Regions from separate parts of the Halalkalibacter krulwichiae genome, predicted to be linked through region 3. Evidence: a T-box and tRNA genes for the amino acid it is inferred to sense, from the RefSeq annotation. Region 3 holds a T-box; the other regions hold tRNA genes.
What was found. The T-box of region 3 lies ahead of tyrS (tyrosine--tRNA ligase). A T-box ahead of a tRNA ligase gene usually reads a tRNA of that ligase, here a tRNA-Tyr.

Region 1 (4,634 bases), 1.6 Mb from region 3:
CACTACGATAGTAGAGGAAGGAAAAATTTCACGAGCAGCTAAGCGATTGCATATGGCTCAACCTCCACTCAGTCAACAATTAAAATTATTAGAGAGTGAATTAGGTGTAACGTTGTTTGAAAGACATACAAGAAAATTAATTATTACAGACGAAGGAAAACTACTTTATAATCGTGCCAAGCAAATATTAGAGTTAATGTCTGGTACTTTAGAGGAAATGAAAGAATTGTCAGAAGGGACGAAAGGTACACTCTCAATTGGCACTATTGCTTCACTTGGAGCCAAATTACTACCAGAGAGAATTCGTAACTTTCAACAACAATATGCAGAAGTTCAATTTCAAGTTTGGGAAGGAGATCCTATTAGGATCATGGAGCTGTTAGAAAATCGAATTATTGAATTAGGAATCGTTCGGTTCCCTATTGATTCGAGTATTTTTAATATGATTCATTTACCCGATGAACCGTTAGTTGTAGCAATGAATCCTAATAGAATTATCGGAAATAATCCAAATACAATTGAATTATCGGAACTAAAAGAAAAACCGTTAATGCTATTACGTAGGCAAAAAGGAACTTCTATGTATAACCAAGATATTTATACAGTTGATATTCTTAAAGATGCTTGCTTAAAAAACGGATTTGAACCTAAAATCATCTGCGAAAGCAGTGATATAATGACATTATTAATTTGGGCAAATCATGATATTGGAATTACAATTGTCCCAAAATCAGCAATCAATCTAATTCCAAACACCGAACTTTTTTTTAAGGAAATTATAAATCCAACGATTATGGCTAGGCCCTCCGCACTTATCTGGTTAAAAGACCGTTATCTCTCCCAGGCATCAAGAAGATTCATGGAATATTTTCCGATAGATCAGACGAATTTAAAAGATTCTACATATTAAAAAAGACAATCCATTGGATTGTCTTTTTTCTGCCTGGCAACGTCCTACTCTCACAGGGGGAAGCCCCCAACTACCATCGGCGCAAAAGAGCTTAACGACCGTGTTCGGCATGGGAACGGGTGTGACCTCTTTGCTATTGCCACCAGACCTATCAAATTTATTATCACTCATTAAATATTAATGGTGCGGGTGAAGGGAGTCGAACCCCCACGTCATAAGACACTAGATCCTAAGTCTAGCGCGTCTGCCAATTCCGCCACACCCGCAAATATAATATTAAAATGGTGAGCCATGAAGGACTCGAACCTTCGACCCTCTGATTAAAAGTCAGATGCTCTACCAACTGAGCTAATGGCTCGTAGAATATACAATGAAGTATTTCATGTAGCTTACGGACGATGTTGCGCTCTGTCGTCTCCCCTGTTCCTTCCTCTTCTAGTCTAAGCTTCGTAGACTGCTGTGTCGGAACAACTCAAAGGTCTTAAATAAGTGGTGCCGGCCAGAGGACTTGAACCCCCAACCTACTGATTACAAGTCAGTTGCTCTACCAATTGAGCTAGGCCGGCATAATGGTGGAGGATGACGGGATCGAACCGCCGACCCCCTGCTTGTAAGGCAGGTGCTCTCCCAGCTGAGCTAATCCTCCAACATTTTATGGTGACCCGTACGGGATTCGAACCCGTGTTACCGCCGTGAAAGGGCGGTGTCTTAACCGCTTGACCAACGGGCCATAGTAGCTTGTCTTGTCTATGGCGGAGAAGGAGGGATTTGAACCCTCGCGCCGCGTAAACGACCTACACCCTTAGCAGGGGCGCCTCTTCAGCCACTTGAGTACTTCTCCTAGTAATCACAATTCTAATGTGAATATGGTGGGCCTAAGTGGACTCGAACCACCGACCTCACGCTTATCAGGCGTGCGCTCTAACCAGCTGAGCTATAGGCCCATATTCAATATTGGAGCGGGTGATGAGAATCGAACTCACGACATCAGCTTGGAAGGCTGAGGTTTTACCACTAAACTACACCCGCATATTAAAATGTCATGGTCGGGAAGACAGGATTTGAACCTGCGACCCCCTGGTCCCAAACCAGGTGCTCTACCAAGCTGAGCCACTTCCCGTAAAGGCGCGCCCTGAGAGATTCGAACTCCCGACCTTTTGATTCGTAGTCAAACACTCTATCCAGCTGAGCTAAGGGCGCTTATAAATATGGTGCCGAGGGCCGGACTTGAACCGGCACGGTAGTCACCTACCGCAGGATTTTAAGTCCTGTGTGTCTGCCAATTCCACCACCCCGGCATGGTAGAAACGAATAATATGGAGGCGGTACCCGGATTTGAACCGGGGATAAAGGTTTTGCAGACCCGTGCCTTACCACTTGGCTATACCGCCATTATTTAAGAGCGGAAGACGAGATTCGAACTCGCGACCCCCACCTTGGCAAGGTGGTGTTCTACCACTGAACTACTTCCGCATTGGCTGGGCTAGGAGGATTCGAACCTCCGCATGACGGAATCAAAATCCGTTGCCTTACCGCTTGGCGATAGCCCAATACTTAATGGGGCGGCTGATGGGAATCGAACCCACGAATGCCGGAACCACAATCCGGTGCGTTAACCACTTCGCCACAACCGCCATAGTATACTTTTATGAAATTATTGGCAGGGGCAGTAGGAATCGAACCCACACCGGAGGTTTTGGAGACCTCTGTTCTACCGTTAAACTATGCCCCTATATAAATGGTGGAGGGGGACGGATTCGAACCGCCGAACCCGGAGGGAGCGGATTTACAGTCCGCCGCGTTTAGCCACTTCGCTACCCCTCCACATATTTAATACATGTTATAATGGCGGTCCGGACGGGACTCGAACCCGCGACCTCCTGCGTGACAGGCAGGCATTCTAACCAACTGAACTACCGGACCATTTTGGTATTGCGGGGGGCGGATTTGAACCACCGACCTTCGGGTTATGAGCCCGACGAGCTACCAGACTGCTCCACCCCGCGTCGTTATATAGTAATGGATGATGTTTTTCACTGAAGTGGACATCTTCCTCTTCTCGTGTTTCTTTCAAACGCATGAGTTGATGTTACTCGCTGCTTATTCACGATTTAAATAAACCTAAGAATAATAATGGCGGAGGAAGAGGGATTCGAACCCCCGCGCGGTTTAACCCGCCTGTCGGTTTTCAAGACCGATCCCTTCAGCCGGACTTGGGTATTCCTCCGCGTTTCGTTTCGTTGGTGGACCCTGTAGGACTCGAACCTACGACCGATCGGTTATGAGCCGACTGCTCTAACCAACTGAGCTAAAGGTCCAAATTTTGGTGGAGCCTAGCGGGATCGAACCGCTGACCTCCTGCGTGCAAGGCAGGCGCTCTCCCAGCTGAGCTAAGGCCCCGTATCGCCTCACCAACAATTAATACTATATCACACGATTTAATTCTGCGCAACATTTTTTTCTTGTTTTTTTTCAAAAAAAATCTAAGCTGAAATTATCCCGTCGGAATTAATAATCTATCATAATCTGCTTTTCATATCAATATCTTCTCATAACTTTTTTACTAAATATAGCTGATTGTAATCATTCCACTATAAAATCTACATATAAAAGAGACATTAAGCTTAGCTTAACATCTCGTACAATATTTATTTGAAAGTTGTCGTCAGTTCTCCTAAACCTTCAATCTCAACTTTTACTTCATCACCCGATTTCAACCAAACGCGTCTATCAATCGGTTCACCCATGATAACCCCTTCTGGAGTACCTGTTAAGATGATATCACCAGGTTTAAGTGTCATATGTTGCGATATGTAACTAATAATTTCCGAGCAATTAAATATCATATCGGATGTATTAGAATTCTGACGAAGCTCGCCATTTAAAGTAAGTTTAATTGATAATTGATCTGGATCACTTACTTCATCCTTACTTACAAGATACGGTCCGATTGGACAAAACTCATCCGTCGTTTTGCCTAACAACCATTGGGAACTTGTAAATTGCAAATCACGAACGGACAAATCATTACCATTACAATACCCATATAAGTAGGAAAGTGCGTCTTGTTTTGTTACATCCTTTGCTTCCTTTCCGATCACAAGCACTAACTCCGCTTCATAATCAAATTCACTTCCGTTACTCGGGAGTGTTACAAAAGCATTGTGTCCACTTAGAGCATTTGAAAACTTACTGAACAAAATGGGAGTAGGCGGATAGTCCATCTTGCATTCATCGGCGTGTTTCTTATAATTTAATCCAACACAAATAATCTTCTCAGGATCAGGAACACATGGCGCAAAAGATAAATCCTTTTCTTTTATTAATTCATCTTTACTTGCTAACGCTTTTTGTACTAATGTTTCAAGCGCCTTTATGCCCTTCTCACCAAAAGCAATCAATTCCGTTACAGACAATGGTACTCCTTTAATCTCAGAGTACTTACATGCTGCCATTTCAACGTCTAATATTCCTTCACTTGTTTTCACACCTAGTACCGGCTTGTCCTCTTTATAAAAGGCAACTGTTCTCAATACTAACCCTCCTATTGCATTTATTTTGGTTGCTGTATAGATAATCGTACCAACATATTCCCCATTTGAAAACTAATTTTTCAGACACTTCATTGAAGCAAGAAATCAAATCCTTACTTGCTGGATTAGGGGATGATTGAGATTGTTTATCTTGACGGAAACATCATCCCCTTTCTGTTCAACTATACAAC
Region 2 (4,634 bases), 320 kb from region 3:
GTCGGAATCCGGGAGGACCATCTCCCAAGGCTAAATACTCCCTAGTGACCGATAGTGAACCAGTACCGTGAGGGAAAGGTGAAAAGCACCCCGGAAGGGGAGTGAAAGAGATCCTGAAACCGTGTGCCTACAACTAGTTGGAGCCCATTTACGGGTGACAGCGTGCCTTTTGTAGAATGAACCGGCGAGTTACGATCCCGTGCAAGGTTAAGCTGAATAGGCGGAGCCGCAGCGAAAGCGAGTCTGAATAGGGCGCATTAGTACGTGGTCGTAGACCCGAAACCGTGTGATCTACCCATGTCCAGGGTGAAGTTTAGGTAACACTGAATGGAGGCCCGAACCCACGCACGTTGAAAAGTGCGGGGATGAGGTGTGGGTAGGGGTGAAATGCCAATCGAACTCGGAAATAGCTGGTTCTCCCCGAAATAGCTTTAGGGCTAGCCTCGAGGGAAGAGTATTGGAGGTAGAGCACTGATTGGACTAGGGGTCCCCACAGGATTACCGAATTCAGTCAAACTCCGAATGCCAAATACTTATCCTCGGGAGTCAGACTGCGAGTGCTAAGATCCGTAGTCAAGAGGGAAACAGCCCAGACCATCAGCTAAGGTCCCAAAGTATACGTTAAGTGGAAAAGGATGTGGAGTTGCCCAGACAACCAGGATGTTGGCTTAGAAGCAGCCACCATTTAAAGAGTGCGTAATAGCTCACTGGTCGAGTGACTCTGCGCCGAAAATGTACCGGGGCTAAACGTATCACCGAAGCTATGGATTGACACCTTCTGGTGTCAGTGGTAGGGGAGCGTTCTAAGTGCAGCGAAGTCAGACCGAGAGGACTGGTGGAGCGCTTAGAAGTGAGAATGCCGGTATGAGTAGCGAGTGAGGGGTGAGAATCCCCTCCGTCGAAAGCCCAAGGTTTCCTGAGGAAGGCTCGTCCGCTCAGGGTCAGTCGGGACCTAAGCCGAGGCCGAAAGGCGTAGGCGATGGACAACAGGTTGAAATTCCTGTACCACCTCCTCACCGTTTGAGCAATGGGGGACGCAGAAAGGTAGGGTAAGCGCGCTGATGGATATGCGCGTCCAAGCAGTTAGGCTGGAAAGTAGGCAAATCCGCTTTCCATAAAGGCTGAGCTGTGATGGCGAGGGAAATATTAGTACCGAAGTTCCTGATCCTACACTGCCTAGAAAAGCCTCTAGCGAGGTGAGAGGTGCCCGTACCGCAAACCGACACAGGTAGGCGAGAAGAGAATTCTAAGACGCTCGGGAGAACTCTCGTTAAGGAACTCGGCAAAATGACCCCGTAACTTCGGGAGAAGGGGTGCTCTATTAGGGTGCAAGCCCGAGAGAGCCGCAGTGAAAAGATCCAAGCGACTGTTTAGCAAAAACACAGGTCTCTGCGAAGCCGCAAGGCGAAGTATAGGGGCTGACACCTGCCCGGTGCTGGAAGGTTAAGAGGAGGGGTTATCCCTTTGGGGAGAAGCTCTGAATTGAAGCCCCAGTAAACGGCGGCCGTAACTATAACGGTCCTAAGGTAGCGAAATTCCTTGTCGGGTAAGTTCCGACCCGCACGAATGGTGTAACGATTTGGATACTGTCTCAACGAGAGACCCGGTGAAATTATAGTACCTGTGAAGATGCAGGTTACCCGCGACAGGACGGAAAGACCCCATGGAGCTTTACTGTAGCTTGATATTGGATGTTGGTACAGTTTGTACAGGATAGGTAGGAGCCTTGGAAGCGTGAGCGCCAGCTTACGTGGAGGCGTCGGTGGGATACTACCCTGACTGTGCTGACATTCTAACCTCGAGCCGTGATCCGGTTCAGGGACAGTGTCAGGTGGGCAGTTTGACTGGGGCGGTCGCCTCCTAAACAGTAACGGAGGCGCCCAAAGGTTCCCTCAGAATGGTTGGAAATCATTCGTAGAGTGCAAAGGCAAAAGGGAGCTTGACTGCGAGACCTACAAGTCGAGCAGGGACGAAAGTCGGGCTTAGTGATCCGGTGGTTCCGCATGGAAGGGCCATCGCTCAACGGATAAAAGCTACCCTGGGGATAACAGGCTTATCTCCCCCAAGAGTCCACATCGACGGGGAGGTTTGGCACCTCGATGTCGGCTCATCGCATCCTGGGGCTGAAGTAGGTCCCAAGGGTTGGGCTGTTCGCCCATTAAAGCGGTACGCGAGCTGGGTTCAGAACGTCGTGAGACAGTTCGGTCCCTATCCGTCGCGGGCGTAGGAAATTTGAGAGGAGCTGTCCTTAGTACGAGAGGACCGGGATGGACACACCGCTGGTGTACCAGTTGTTCCGCCAGGAGCATAGCTGGGTAGCTACGTGTGGACGGGATAAGTGCTGAAAGCATCTAAGCATGAAGCCCCCCTCAAGATGAGATTTCCCATGGAGTTAATCCAGTAAGACCCCTTAGAGATGATGAGGTTGATAGGTCTGGTGTGGAAGCGTGGCGACACGTGGAGCTGACAGATACTAATCGGTCGAGGACTTATCCAATATATTCTTGAGTTTCTATTACGCATTATCTAGTTTTGAGAGAACCATTTCTCAAATGTGAACGAAGATACTCTAAGGAGAATCCGATGTTCAATAAATAGTCTGGTGGCGATAGCGAAGAGGCCACACCCGTTCCCATGCCGAACACGGTCGTTAAGCTCTTCTGCGCCGATGGTAGTTGGGGGCTTCCCCCTGTGAGAGTAGGACGTTGCCAGGCGAGTATTTAATTGGGGCCTTAGCTCAGCTGGGAGAGCGCCTGCCTTGCACGCAGGAGGTCAGCGGTTCGATCCCGCTAGGCTCCACCATATATTGCGGAGGAATACCCAAGTCCGGCTGAAGGGATCGGTCTTGAAAACCGACAGGCGGGTTAAACCGCGCGGGGGTTCGAATCCCTCTTCCTCCGCCATGAAAATTTATTTCATTACCATATAACGTCGCGGGGTGGAGCAGTCTGGTAGCTCGTCGGGCTCATAACCCGAAGGTCGGTGGTTCAAATCCGCCCCCGCAATACCAAAATGGTCCGGTAGTTCAGTTGGTTAGAATGCCTGCCTGTCACGCAGGAGGTCGCGGGTTCGAGTCCCGTCCGGACCGCCATTATAACATGTATTTATATGTGGAGGGGTAGCGAAGTGGCTAAACGCGGCGGACTGTAAATCCGCTCCCTCCGGGTTCGGCGGTTCGAATCCGTCCCCCTCCACCATTTATGGCGATTGTGGCGAAGTGGTTAACGCACCGGATTGTGGTTCCGGCATTCGTGGGTTCGATTCCCATCAGTCGCCCTTATTGATAATGGGCTATCGCCAAGCGGTAAGGCAACGGATTTTGATTCCGTCATGCGGAGGTTCGAATCCTCCTAGCCCAGCCAATGCGGAAGTAGTTCAGTGGTAGAACACCACCTTGCCAAGGTGGGGGTCGCGAGTTCGAATCTCGTCTTCCGCTTTTAATAATGCGCCCTTAGCTCAGCTGGATAGAGTGTTTGACTACGAATCAAAAGGTCGGGAGTTCGAATCTCTCAGGGCGCGCCATTTCATATAACGCGGGTGTAGTTTAGTGGTAAAACCTCAGCCTTCCAAGCTGATGTCGTGAGTTCGATTCTCATCACCCGCTCCAAAAAATTGGGGCCTATAGCTCAGCTGGTTAGAGCGCACGCCTGATAAGCGTGAGGTCGGTGGTTCGAGTCCACTTAGGCCCACCATATTCCACAGTAGCTCAGTGGTAGAGCAATCGGCTGTTAACCGATCGGTCGTAGGTTCGAGTCCTACCTGTGGAGCCAAGGAGAAGTACTCAAGTGGCTGAAGAGGCGCCCCTGCTAAGGGTGTAGGTCGTTTACGCGGCGCGAGGGTTCAAATCCCTCCTTCTCCGCCATGGACAAGTTGTATTGGCCCGTTGGTCAAGCGGTTAAGACACCGCCCTTTCACGGCGGTAACACGGGTTCGAATCCCGTACGGGTCACCATTTAGAAATATTTCATCGTATAATCTACGAGCCATTAGCTCAGTTACGAGCGTTACATCTTGAAATACTTCGAGTTGTTCCGACACAGCAGGCTGCGAAGCCAAGCTAGAAGAGGAAGGAACAGGAGAGACGACAGAGCGTAACATCGTCCGTAAGATACATGAAATACTTCATCGTATAATCTACGAGCCATTAGCTCAGTTGGTAGAGCATCTGACTTTTAATCAGAGGGTCGAAGGTTCGAGTCCTTCATGGCTCACCATTTTAATATTATATTTGCGGGTGTGGCGGAATTGGCAGACGCGCTAGACTTAGGATCTAGTGTCTTATGACGTGGGGGTTCGACTCCCTTCACCCGCATTTATACAAAAAAGACCATATTAACGTATGGTCTTTTTTGTATTTATTGATTTTTGTTCTTTTTCAGGCACGAAATCAATTCCTCCTGGGTGAAACGGGTGACATTTTAAAATTCTTTTTATTGTTAACCAACTTCCCTTCCAAGCTCCAAATCTTTGAATTGCTTCTAAACCATAATGTGAACAGGTCGGATAAAAACGGCAAGTTGGAGGCTTTAAAGGTGAAATTAGTTTTTGATAAAATTTAATTACTAATAAAAATATCCTTTTCATGTTAAACAACCTTTCAAAAAAAAAATCAAAAAAAAGCAGGAAAAGAAACA
Region 3 (4,634 bases):
ACATTAACTCACGGACAAGCATGGAATCGAAAGTCATTTCACGATGAACCATTCTTGCGACAAAATGCTGTGATTTTTGATACTCAAGAAGAGATCTGGTCATTTGGAGCAACTGATCCTTAACCGAATTATGCGTTCGTTCCAATTCTGTCTTAATGACTTGGAGGTATCCTTCTAAAAACTGGATCATTAACTCCTCATATAAACCTTTTTTCCCTCCAAAATAATAAGAGACTAGGGCAACATTCACATTGGCTTTTTGAGCAATATCTCTTACAGAAGTCCCATCATAACCTTGCGTATAGAAAAGTCGAACAGCAGCATCTATGATCAAATCTTTTTTTGTTTCCTTCATGAGTTCGTCCCCTTTATTCCTCTTGCTATATTCGTTTCGTGTTATATAGCCATTTTCCTCTATGAATCGCTCGACAATCGTCCTCTAAATTTAGACAATTTTCTTGAATCATCAAGAAATTAACTGCCTTTCTTTCATTTCATTTGTACGATGATCGGGGTTTAGGTAAAATAGAGGCTATCTTTAATCAGTCTATCTAAGTTTCTGATTTAATTACTCATCATGGAAGGACGTTTTTTTATGTTTCAAACCAAATTATATAAAGGTACTTTAGAAGAAAGATATCAGACTGTTACAAAGCAACTTGATGCCTTGTTATCAGGAGAAGAGGATTTAATAGCTAATTTAGCCAATACCAGTGCTCTGTTATCGCAATTTCTAGAAGATATCAACTGGGTTGGCTTCTATTTGTTAAAAGAACAAGGATTACTATTAGGTCCCTTTCAAGGTCTGCCTGCTTGTGTTCGCATTCCGGTCGGAAAAGGAGTCTGTGGTACAGCGATTGTAAAACAACAAACGATGCTCGTCGAAGATGTCCATCAATTCCCAGGCCACATCGCTTGTGACGCTGCCTCTCGCTCAGAAATTGTTATACCCGTAAGACGTGACGGAGAAATCATTGCGATTTTAGATATTGATAGTCCATCACTAGCACGCTTTACGGTTGAAGACCAAAAACATCTAGAAGCGTTTGTTACTGTCCTTGAAAAGCATATTTAATTACTAGCTAAAAAGTAGCAATGTATAAAAACAAAGATTACAGCTTACACCATTGACTTCCATTTAAAAAATGAATATAATATTCTTTGTGTGAAATAAGACAGCCAAGGTAAACGTACATGAACACTCATTTTGTTCCTCGTGCGGCTGCATATCGAGGTGCATCGTGTAACTTCTAGCTGTCGAAGCGAAGGTGCATGAAAGCAAAATGAATCTAGTATGAGATTGCCAAGCGGTTGTTATTTTGCAACATCAAAATAACAAGGAGGAGTCAAATTATGGCTCGTTATACAGGTCCATCTTGGAAATTATCTCGTCGTTTAGGAATCTCTCTAAGCGGTACGGGTAAAGAGTTAGCAAAACGTCCGTATGCTCCAGGGCAACACGGTCCAAACCAACGTAAGAAACTTTCTGAATATGGTTTACAACTTCAAGAAAAGCAAAAGCTTCGTCACATGTACGGAGTAAATGAGCGTCAATTCCGCCGCATTTTCGATGATGCTGGTAAAATGGCTGGAATTCACGGTGAGAACTTCATGATTCTTCTTGAGTCTCGTCTTGATAACCTAGTTTACCGTATGGGACTTGCTCGCACTCGTCGTGCAGCTCGTCAATTAGTAAACCACGGTCACATTCTTGTTGATGGAGGACGTGTAGATATTCCTTCATACCGTGTGAAACCAGGACAAACAATCAGCCTTCGTGAAAAATCACGTAACCTTGATGTTGTTAAGGAATCTTTAGAAGCAAACGATTTCGTTCCTGCTTATGTAACTTTCGATGCTGATAGCTTACAAGGAACTTACACTCGTCTTCCGGAGCGTTCTGAACTTCCTGCTGAAATCACAGAAGCTCTTATCGTTGAGTTCTACTCTCGTTAAGTTTAAGGAATCTGCTATAGTCAATGACTATAGCAGATTATTTTGTTTCATTACAAAAAAGGTTGGCCATATGCCAACCTTTTTATCTTACTTTTTAATTTTCATAAATTTACGCTTGCCGACTTGAAGAACGAGGTCATCTTCAATTTCCACTTGTAATTGGACATCTTCAACCTTTTCTTCATTGATCTTTACCCCACCGTTTTGAATCATTCTTCTCGCTTCACCTTTTGAGCTTTGCATCTTCAATTCGACTAGTAAGTCTACAATCCAAATTGGCGACTCTCCCGTCCACTGAACTTCAGGAATATCTGTTGGTAAGGCTCTTTTTTGGAAGACGGTTTGAAAATAAGCTTTTGCTTCGTTTGCAGCTTCTTCGCCATGATACATCTCAACGAATTTCGCTCCAAGGTTCATTTTCGCATCTCGCGGATGAACACTACCTTCTTTTAGATCAGTTTCAAGCTTATCGATTTCCTCCATCGGAAGATCAGTTGCTAGCTTATAATATTTAATCATTAATTCATCCGGAATCGACATTGATTTCCCAAAGATTTCATTAGGTGCTTCATCAATTCCAATGTAATTGTTTAAAGACTTTGACATCTTTCTTTCTCCATCAAGTCCTTCGATTAAAGGCAATGTTAGTGCGACTTGCTTCTCTTGTCCATAAGCTTCTTGTAAGGTTCTACCCATTAGCAAATTAAACTTCTGATCTGTCCCACCAATTTCAATATCTGTTTCAAGAGCAACAGAATCGTAGCCTTGCATTAAAGGATAGAAAAATTCATGAACGGAAATTGGTTGGCCAGATTTATAACGCTTTTCAAAATCATCACGCTCTAACATCCGGGCAACCGTCATATTTGCTGCCAACTTTACGACATCCTCGAATTGAAGGGGTTTTAACCACTCAGAATTATAGTAGATGGTTACTTTATCCATGTCTAAAATTTTGCCATATTGCTCAACATACGTTGCCGCATTTTGTTTCACTTCTTCATCCGTTAATTGCTTTCGTGTCTCTGACTTACCCGTCGGATCTCCAATACGTCCTGTAAAATCACCAATAAGCATTTGTACTTCGTGACCTAATTCCTGAAATTGGCGCAATTTATGAAGCGGGACTGTATGCCCGATATGTACGTCTGGTGCAGAAGGGTCCATTCCTAATTTTATCTTTAATGGTTTACCTGTCACAACGGATTTCTCAATTTTTTTACGAAACTCGTCTTCCGGAACAATCTCAACTACTCCTCTTTTAAGATGAGCAAGTTGCCTTTCGACCTCTTTTTGTTGAGCTTCTGTTAATGTAAATTCCTTTTCCATCATCTAACCTCCAAAGTGTAATAAATCTAAAAACAAAAAGACCCCTCCCTAAAAAAGGGACGAGGTCTCGCGTTACCACCCTTGTTGAAGAAATAAAACTTTCTCCCACTTCATTATATAACGGTATTCCCGTTCTTTGCTTATCACAAAGAAAAGCTCCTGATTGTAATTCACCCAAGCCTATATACCAATTCACACCAACCATTGGCTCTCTTAAACAGGGAAGCTCGGACTACTTCGATCATTCTTCGCTTAGTATTCAGTTACAATGCTTCTTTTTTACCATATTGTTCAACTATTGTCAATTGCTTAGAACCCTTACCTTCAACTTTCTTCATATGGTATAATCTCTTAAGTATAGGAGGTCTCTATGAATATGAAAGAATCATCCATAATAAAGAAAGTAAAAATGCTCTCACGAAAAATTCATGAATTGAAAATCTTTCGACGAATCGGCATTACATATCAAGTATTCTGGAACTTATTTCTTATAGGATTAGTTGTCGGATCAATGTCCCTATTCTTTTTAGGTGGAACAGCTGCAGGCTACTTCGCCTCTTTAGTAAAAGATGAACCACTACGGACTGCCGAAGAAATGAGAGATCGAATCTATGATTATGCAGAAACAAGTCAAGTTTTCTTTGATAACGACGTACTATTAGGAGAATTACCTACAGACGTTGAGAGACATCAAGTTTCATTAGACGACGTCTCTGACCACTTAAAAAATGCAATTATCGCAACAGAGGATGAATACTTCTATGAGCATGATGGCATTGTGCCAAAAGCAATCATGCGAGCTACTTTTCAGGAATTCGCCAATTCCTCTTTACAGACAGGTGGAAGTACATTAACACAGCAATTAATAAAAAATCAAATTCTTACAAGTGAAGTTTCATTTGATCGAAAAGCTACTGAAATTTTGCTAGCGATGCGACTCGAACATTTTCTTGAGAAAGATGAAATATTGGAAGCTTATTTAAATATTGTACCGTTTGGCCGCAATTCTTCCGGGCGACAAATTGCCGGTGCTCAAGCTGCTTCAAGAGGAATCTTCGGAGTCAATGCGAGTGAGCTTTCGATCCCACAAGCTGCCTACATTGCAGGATTGCCACAAAGTCCATTCGGCTACACTCCTTTCTTACAAAACGGGGCAATTAAAGAAAACTTAGACCCCGGGATTAACCGAATGAGAACCGTTCTTTCTAGAATGTATGATGGTGGCTATATTACAGAAGAGGAGTACGAAGACGCATTAGCTTATGATGTGAGTGAGCATTTTGCTGATCCTGTCACTGCTCCAATTGAAAAGTATCCTTATTTGACAAATGAAGTTTTACGTAGGGCTG
Region 4 (4,634 bases), 1.3 Mb from region 3:
TACGATCCCGTGCAAGGTTAAGCTGAATAGGCGGAGCCGCAGCGAAAGCGAGTCTGAATAGGGCGCATTAGTACGTGGTCGTAGACCCGAAACCGTGTGATCTACCCATGTCCAGGGTGAAGTTCAGGTAACACTGAATGGAGGCCCGAACCCACGCACGTTGAAAAGTGCGGGGATGAGGTGTGGGTAGGGGTGAAATGCCAATCGAACTCGGAAATAGCTGGTTCTCCCCGAAATAGCTTTAGGGCTAGCCTCGAGGGAAGAGTATTGGAGGTAGAGCACTGATTGGACTAGGGGTCCCCACAGGATTACCGAATTCAGTCAAACTCCGAATGCCAAATACTTATCCTCGGGAGTCAGACTGCGAGTGCTAAGATCCGTAGTCAAGAGGGAAACAGCCCAGACCATCAGCTAAGGTCCCAAAGTATACGTTAAGTGGAAAAGGATGTGGAGTTGCCCAGACAACCAGGATGTTGGCTTAGAAGCAGCCACCATTTAAAGAGTGCGTAATAGCTCACTGGTCGAGTGACTCTGCGCCGAAAATGTACCGGGGCTAAACGTATCACCGAAGCTATGGATTGACACCTTCTGGTGTCAGTGGTAGGGGAGCGTTCTAAGTGCAGCGAAGTCAGACCGAGAGGACTGGTGGAGCGCTTAGAAGTGAGAATGCCGGTATGAGTAGCGAGTGAGGGGTGAGAATCCCCTCCGTCGAAAGCCCAAGGTTTCCTGAGGAAGGCTCGTCCGCTCAGGGTCAGTCGGGACCTAAGCCGAGGCCGAAAGGCGTAGGCGATGGACAACAGGTTGAAATTCCTGTACCACCTCCTCACCGTTTGAGCAATGGGGGACGCAGAAAGGTAGGGTAAGCGCGCTGATGGATATGCGCGTCCAAGCAGTTAGGCTGGAAAGTAGGCAAATCCGCTTTCCATAAAGGCTGAGCTGTGATGGCGAGGGAAATATTAGTACCGAAGTTCCTGATCCTACACTGCCTAGAAAAGCCTCTAGCGAGGTGAGAGGTGCCCGTACCGCAAACCGACACAGGTAGGCGAGAAGAGAATTCTAAGACGCTCGGGAGAACTCTCGTTAAGGAACTCGGCAAAATGACCCCGTAACTTCGGGAGAAGGGGTGCTCTATTAGGGTGCAAGCCCGAGAGAGCCGCAGTGAAAAGATCCAAGCGACTGTTTAGCAAAAACACAGGTCTCTGCGAAGCCGCAAGGCGAAGTATAGGGGCTGACACCTGCCCGGTGCTGGAAGGTTAAGAGGAGGGGTTATCCTTTGGGAGAAGCTCTGAATTGAAGCCCCAGTAAACGGCGGCCGTAACTATAACGGTCCTAAGGTAGCGAAATTCCTTGTCGGGTAAGTTCCGACCCGCACGAATGGTGTAACGATTTGGATACTGTCTCAACGAGAGACCCGGTGAAATTATAGTACCTGTGAAGATGCAGGTTACCCGCGACAGGACGGAAAGACCCCATGGAGCTTTACTGTAGCTTGATATTGGATGTTGGTACAGTTTGTACAGGATAGGTAGGAGCCTTGGAAGCGTGAGCGCCAGCTTACGTGGAGGCGTCGGTGGGATACTACCCTGACTGTGCTGACATTCTAACCTCGAGCCGTGATCCGGTTCAGGGACAGTGTCAGGTGGGCAGTTTGACTGGGGCGGTCGCCTCCTAAACAGTAACGGAGGCGCCCAAAGGTTCCCTCAGAATGGTTGGAAATCATTCGTAGAGTGCAAAGGCAAAAGGGAGCTTGACTGCGAGACCTACAAGTCGAGCAGGGACGAAAGTCGGGCTTAGTGATCCGGTGGTTCCGCATGGAAGGGCCATCGCTCAACGGATAAAAGCTACCCTGGGGATAACAGGCTTATCTCCCCCAAGAGTCCACATCGACGGGGAGGTTTGGCACCTCGATGTCGGCTCATCGCATCCTGGGGCTGAAGTAGGTCCCAAGGGTTGGGCTGTTCGCCCATTAAAGCGGTACGCGAGCTGGGTTCAGAACGTCGTGAGACAGTTCGGTCCCTATCCGTCGCGGGCGTAGGAAATTTGAGAGGAGCTGTCCTTAGTACGAGAGGACCGGGATGGACACACCGCTGGTGTACCAGTTGTTCCGCCAGGAGCATAGCTGGGTAGCTACGTGTGGACGGGATAAGTGCTGAAAGCATCTAAGCATGAAGCCCCCTCAAGATGAGATTTCCCATGGAGTTAATCCAGTAAGACCCCTTAGAGATGATGAGGTTGATAGGTCTGGTGTGGAAGCGTGGCGACACGTGGAGCTGACAGATACTAATCGGTCGAGGACTTATCCAATATATTCTTGAGTTTCTATTACGCATTATCTAGTTTTGAGAGAACCATTCTCTTACATAAGTCTGGTGGCGATAGCGAAGAGGTCACACCCGTTCCCATGCCGAACACGGTCGTTAAGCTCTTCTGCGCCGATGGTAGTTGGGGGCTTCCCCCTGTGAGAGTAGGACGTTGCCAGGCCATTATTCCACAGTAGCTCAGTGGTAGAGCAATCGGCTGTTAACCGATCGGTCGTAGGTTCGAGTCCTACCTGTGGAGCCATATTTATGCTTCCATAGCTCAGTCGGTAGAGCACTACCATGGTAAGGTAGGGGTCAGCGGTTCAAGTCCGCTTGGAAGCTCCAGAAGGACCGTCTATACGCCTTCAGTATAAACCTGTAAAGGCGTTTTTTTAATGCTGAAATAGGTTTAAAAACAAACAATTTCCCTTTAAAAAAAGCTTGTTTTTTTCTTTAACTTTAGATATAATATTTTTTGTCAGTTAGTGACATACAAAATGGCCCGTTGGTCAAGCGGTTAAGACACCGCCCTTTCACGGCGGTAACACGGGTTCGAATCCCGTACGGGTCACCATATAACTTTGATTTAATGGAGGATTAGCTCAGCTGGGAGAGCACCTGCCTTACAAGCAGGGGGTCGGCGGTTCGATCCCGTCATCCTCCACCATATATGCCGGCCTAGCTCAATTGGTAGAGCAACTGACTTGTAATCAGTAGGTTGGGGGTTCAAGTCCTCTGGCCGGCATCCTTTATCATGGAGGGGTAGCGAAGTGGCTAAACGCGGCGGACTGTAAATCCGCTCCCTCCGGGTTCGGCGGTTCGAATCCGTCCCCTCCACCATGATTGGGCTATCGCCAAGCGGTAAGGCAACGGATTTTGATTCCGTCATGCGTTGGTTCGAATCCAGCTAGCCCAGCCATTTTAGAGCCATTAGCTCAGTTGGTAGAGCATCTGACTTTTAATCAGAGGGTCGAAGGTTCGAGTCCTTCATGGCTCATTTTTGCTATTTAAAAAGACGCGGAAGTAGTTCAGTGGTAGAACACCACCTTGCCAAGGTGGGGGTCGCGGGTTCGAATCCCGTCTTCCGCTCCATAGTTTGGGGCCTTAGCTCAGCTGGGAGAGCGCCTGCCTTGCACGCAGGAGGTCAGCGGTTCGATCCCGCTAGGCTCCACCAATACATAATAATTCAAACCATAGATAAAACATCTATGGTTTTTTATATGTTTGTTTTTTCTTTATGCCATTTGTTTCTACTCACTAAGTAATCATATTCATTTAAAAGCTGATCTAATTTGTGACTGTATTCCAGCATCTCCTTTGAAATTAAAGAGGTTGTTTTTGATTTTTCATTTAAAAGGTTTCTGTATCGTTCTATATCTTGTATAAGCTGCCTTTTTTGATCCATATTATCCACATCCTTCTAAAGTAGTTACTGTCTAACAAATTTGAGTGAAATATATGCAGTTCAAAGAAGAGTGCTGATCCGTTTTGAATGATGTTATAACAAATTGGTATTAATTTTTTGTTTTTAATTAAGTATTATTTAAATACCCTAATATTTTAAAGTTGAAACAGAAATCATGTTATTATATGTAATAAATGGAAAATGAAACTTTATCGTTTAGTTTTACGTATAAAAGTCAGAACGAGTGTAGGCAGGGATTACTTTATGGATATAATTGTAAAGAGATTGATTAGGGAAGTGAGAAAAGGGAATCAACAAGCTTTCTCAGAAATTGTTGAACTATATAAAGACAAAGTTTTTCAAGTTGCTTATAGAATGGTGGGAAACATGCATGAAGCTCAAGATGTTGCCCAAGAAGCATTTCTTCGAGCGTATACAAACATTGATCGTTTTGATATCAATCGTAAGTTTTCAACTTGGTTATTTAGAATTGCAACGAATGTAGCGATTGATCGACTACGCAAAAAGAAACCAGATTTTTATTTACAGGAAGAAGTAAAAGGGTCCGAAGGTTTAACGTATGAGTCACAATTAGCCGCAAGTGATGATTTGCCAGATGATCAAGTTGTGGCTTTAGAGCGTCAACAGTGGGTTCAGGCTGAGATTAATCAACTCCCGCCTAAATATCGAACAGCTATTATATTAAAATATATTGAAGATCTCTCAATTAATGAGATAAGCGAAATTTTAGATATTCCACCTTCTACTGTTAAGACAAGAATTCACCGTGGAAGAGAAGCACTTAGAAAAAGAATGCGCCATGTATAAGGAGGGATATGAAGATGAAATGTAATGAGTATTATGAAGAGCTTATTCAGAAGGTTGTGGATGAAGAAGCGACTATAGAAGAAAAAAAGTTACTTGATCAA

Region 1: it has a tRNA-Tyr gene. The T-box ahead of tyrS (tyrosine--tRNA ligase) is inferred to sense a tRNA for this amino acid. The anticodon was not compared.
Region 2: it has a tRNA-Tyr gene. The T-box ahead of tyrS (tyrosine--tRNA ligase) is inferred to sense a tRNA for this amino acid. The anticodon was not compared.
Region 4: it has a tRNA-Tyr gene. The T-box ahead of tyrS (tyrosine--tRNA ligase) is inferred to sense a tRNA for this amino acid. The anticodon was not compared.

What each region holds. Positions count from the first base shown of each region.
Region 1 covers NZ_CP020814.1:1,885,598-1,890,231, reverse strand. The annotation lists gene BkAM31D_RS09480 (LysR family transcriptional regulator) at 1-910, shown strand, start outside; rRNA gene rrf (5S ribosomal RNA) at 942-1,057, opposite strand; tRNA gene BkAM31D_RS09470 (tRNA-Leu) at 1,092-1,176, opposite strand; tRNA gene BkAM31D_RS09465 (tRNA-Lys) at 1,193-1,268, opposite strand; tRNA gene BkAM31D_RS09460 (tRNA-Thr) at 1,401-1,476, opposite strand; tRNA gene BkAM31D_RS09455 (tRNA-Val) at 1,481-1,556, opposite strand; tRNA gene BkAM31D_RS09450 (tRNA-Glu) at 1,566-1,640, opposite strand; tRNA gene BkAM31D_RS09445 (tRNA-Ser) at 1,661-1,751, opposite strand; tRNA gene BkAM31D_RS09440 (tRNA-Ile) at 1,778-1,854, opposite strand; tRNA gene BkAM31D_RS09435 (tRNA-Gly) at 1,866-1,939, opposite strand; tRNA gene BkAM31D_RS09430 (tRNA-Pro) at 1,954-2,030, opposite strand; tRNA gene BkAM31D_RS09425 (tRNA-Arg) at 2,037-2,110, opposite strand; tRNA gene BkAM31D_RS09420 (tRNA-Leu) at 2,120-2,208, opposite strand; tRNA gene BkAM31D_RS09415 (tRNA-Cys) at 2,228-2,301, opposite strand; tRNA gene BkAM31D_RS09410 (tRNA-Gly) at 2,312-2,383, opposite strand; tRNA gene BkAM31D_RS09405 (tRNA-Gln) at 2,386-2,460, opposite strand; tRNA gene BkAM31D_RS09400 (tRNA-His) at 2,469-2,544, opposite strand; tRNA gene BkAM31D_RS09395 (tRNA-Trp) at 2,569-2,642, opposite strand; tRNA gene BkAM31D_RS09390 (tRNA-Tyr) at 2,650-2,734, opposite strand; tRNA gene BkAM31D_RS09385 (tRNA-Asp) at 2,757-2,833, opposite strand; tRNA gene BkAM31D_RS09380 (tRNA-Met) at 2,843-2,916, opposite strand; tRNA gene BkAM31D_RS09375 (tRNA-Ser) at 3,045-3,137, opposite strand; tRNA gene BkAM31D_RS09370 (tRNA-Ile) at 3,152-3,228, opposite strand; tRNA gene BkAM31D_RS09365 (tRNA-Ala) at 3,235-3,310, opposite strand; gene BkAM31D_RS09360 (fumarylacetoacetate hydrolase family protein) at 3,559-4,443, opposite strand.
Region 2 covers NZ_CP020814.1:3,117,579-3,122,212, reverse strand. The annotation lists rRNA gene BkAM31D_RS15780 (23S ribosomal RNA) at 1-2,497, shown strand, start outside; rRNA gene rrf (5S ribosomal RNA) at 2,599-2,714, shown strand; tRNA gene BkAM31D_RS15770 (tRNA-Ala) at 2,727-2,802, shown strand; tRNA gene BkAM31D_RS15765 (tRNA-Ser) at 2,811-2,903, shown strand; tRNA gene BkAM31D_RS15760 (tRNA-Met) at 2,933-3,005, shown strand; tRNA gene BkAM31D_RS15755 (tRNA-Asp) at 3,015-3,091, shown strand; tRNA gene BkAM31D_RS15750 (tRNA-Tyr) at 3,113-3,197, shown strand; tRNA gene BkAM31D_RS15745 (tRNA-His) at 3,204-3,276, shown strand; tRNA gene BkAM31D_RS15740 (tRNA-Gln) at 3,288-3,362, shown strand; tRNA gene BkAM31D_RS15735 (tRNA-Gly) at 3,365-3,436, shown strand; tRNA gene BkAM31D_RS15730 (tRNA-Arg) at 3,446-3,522, shown strand; tRNA gene BkAM31D_RS15725 (tRNA-Gly) at 3,534-3,607, shown strand; tRNA gene BkAM31D_RS15720 (tRNA-Ile) at 3,616-3,692, shown strand; tRNA gene BkAM31D_RS15715 (tRNA-Asn) at 3,696-3,770, shown strand; tRNA gene BkAM31D_RS15710 (tRNA-Ser) at 3,772-3,862, shown strand; tRNA gene BkAM31D_RS15705 (tRNA-Glu) at 3,878-3,952, shown strand; tRNA gene BkAM31D_RS15700 (tRNA-Lys) at 4,139-4,214, shown strand; tRNA gene BkAM31D_RS15695 (tRNA-Leu) at 4,231-4,312, shown strand; gene yidD (membrane protein insertion efficiency factor YidD) at 4,333-4,584, opposite strand.
Region 3 covers NZ_CP020814.1:3,438,375-3,443,008, forward strand. The annotation lists gene refZ (forespore capture DNA-binding protein RefZ) at 1-355, opposite strand, end outside; gene msrC (free L-methionine (R)-S-oxide reductase MsrC) at 596-1,075, shown strand; gene rpsD (30S ribosomal protein S4) at 1,354-1,956, shown strand; gene tyrS (tyrosine--tRNA ligase) at 2,044-3,285, opposite strand; T-box leader at 3,338-3,543, opposite strand; gene BkAM31D_RS17345 (transglycosylase domain-containing protein) at 3,656-4,634, shown strand, end outside.
Region 4 covers NZ_CP020814.1:174,806-179,439, forward strand. The annotation lists rRNA gene BkAM31D_RS00920 (23S ribosomal RNA) at 1-2,304, shown strand, start outside; rRNA gene rrf (5S ribosomal RNA) at 2,366-2,481, shown strand; tRNA gene BkAM31D_RS00930 (tRNA-Asn) at 2,488-2,562, shown strand; tRNA gene BkAM31D_RS00935 (tRNA-Thr) at 2,570-2,645, shown strand; tRNA gene BkAM31D_RS00940 (tRNA-Glu) at 2,800-2,874, shown strand; tRNA gene BkAM31D_RS00945 (tRNA-Val) at 2,892-2,967, shown strand; tRNA gene BkAM31D_RS00950 (tRNA-Thr) at 2,973-3,045, shown strand; tRNA gene BkAM31D_RS00955 (tRNA-Tyr) at 3,057-3,140, shown strand; tRNA gene BkAM31D_RS00960 (tRNA-Gln) at 3,145-3,219, shown strand; tRNA gene BkAM31D_RS00965 (tRNA-Lys) at 3,225-3,297, shown strand; tRNA gene BkAM31D_RS00970 (tRNA-Gly) at 3,318-3,392, shown strand; tRNA gene BkAM31D_RS00975 (tRNA-Ala) at 3,399-3,474, shown strand; gene BkAM31D_RS00980 (aspartyl-phosphate phosphatase Spo0E family protein) at 3,517-3,705, opposite strand; gene sigW (RNA polymerase sigma factor SigW) at 3,970-4,533, shown strand; gene BkAM31D_RS00990 (anti-sigma factor family protein) at 4,548-4,634, shown strand, end outside.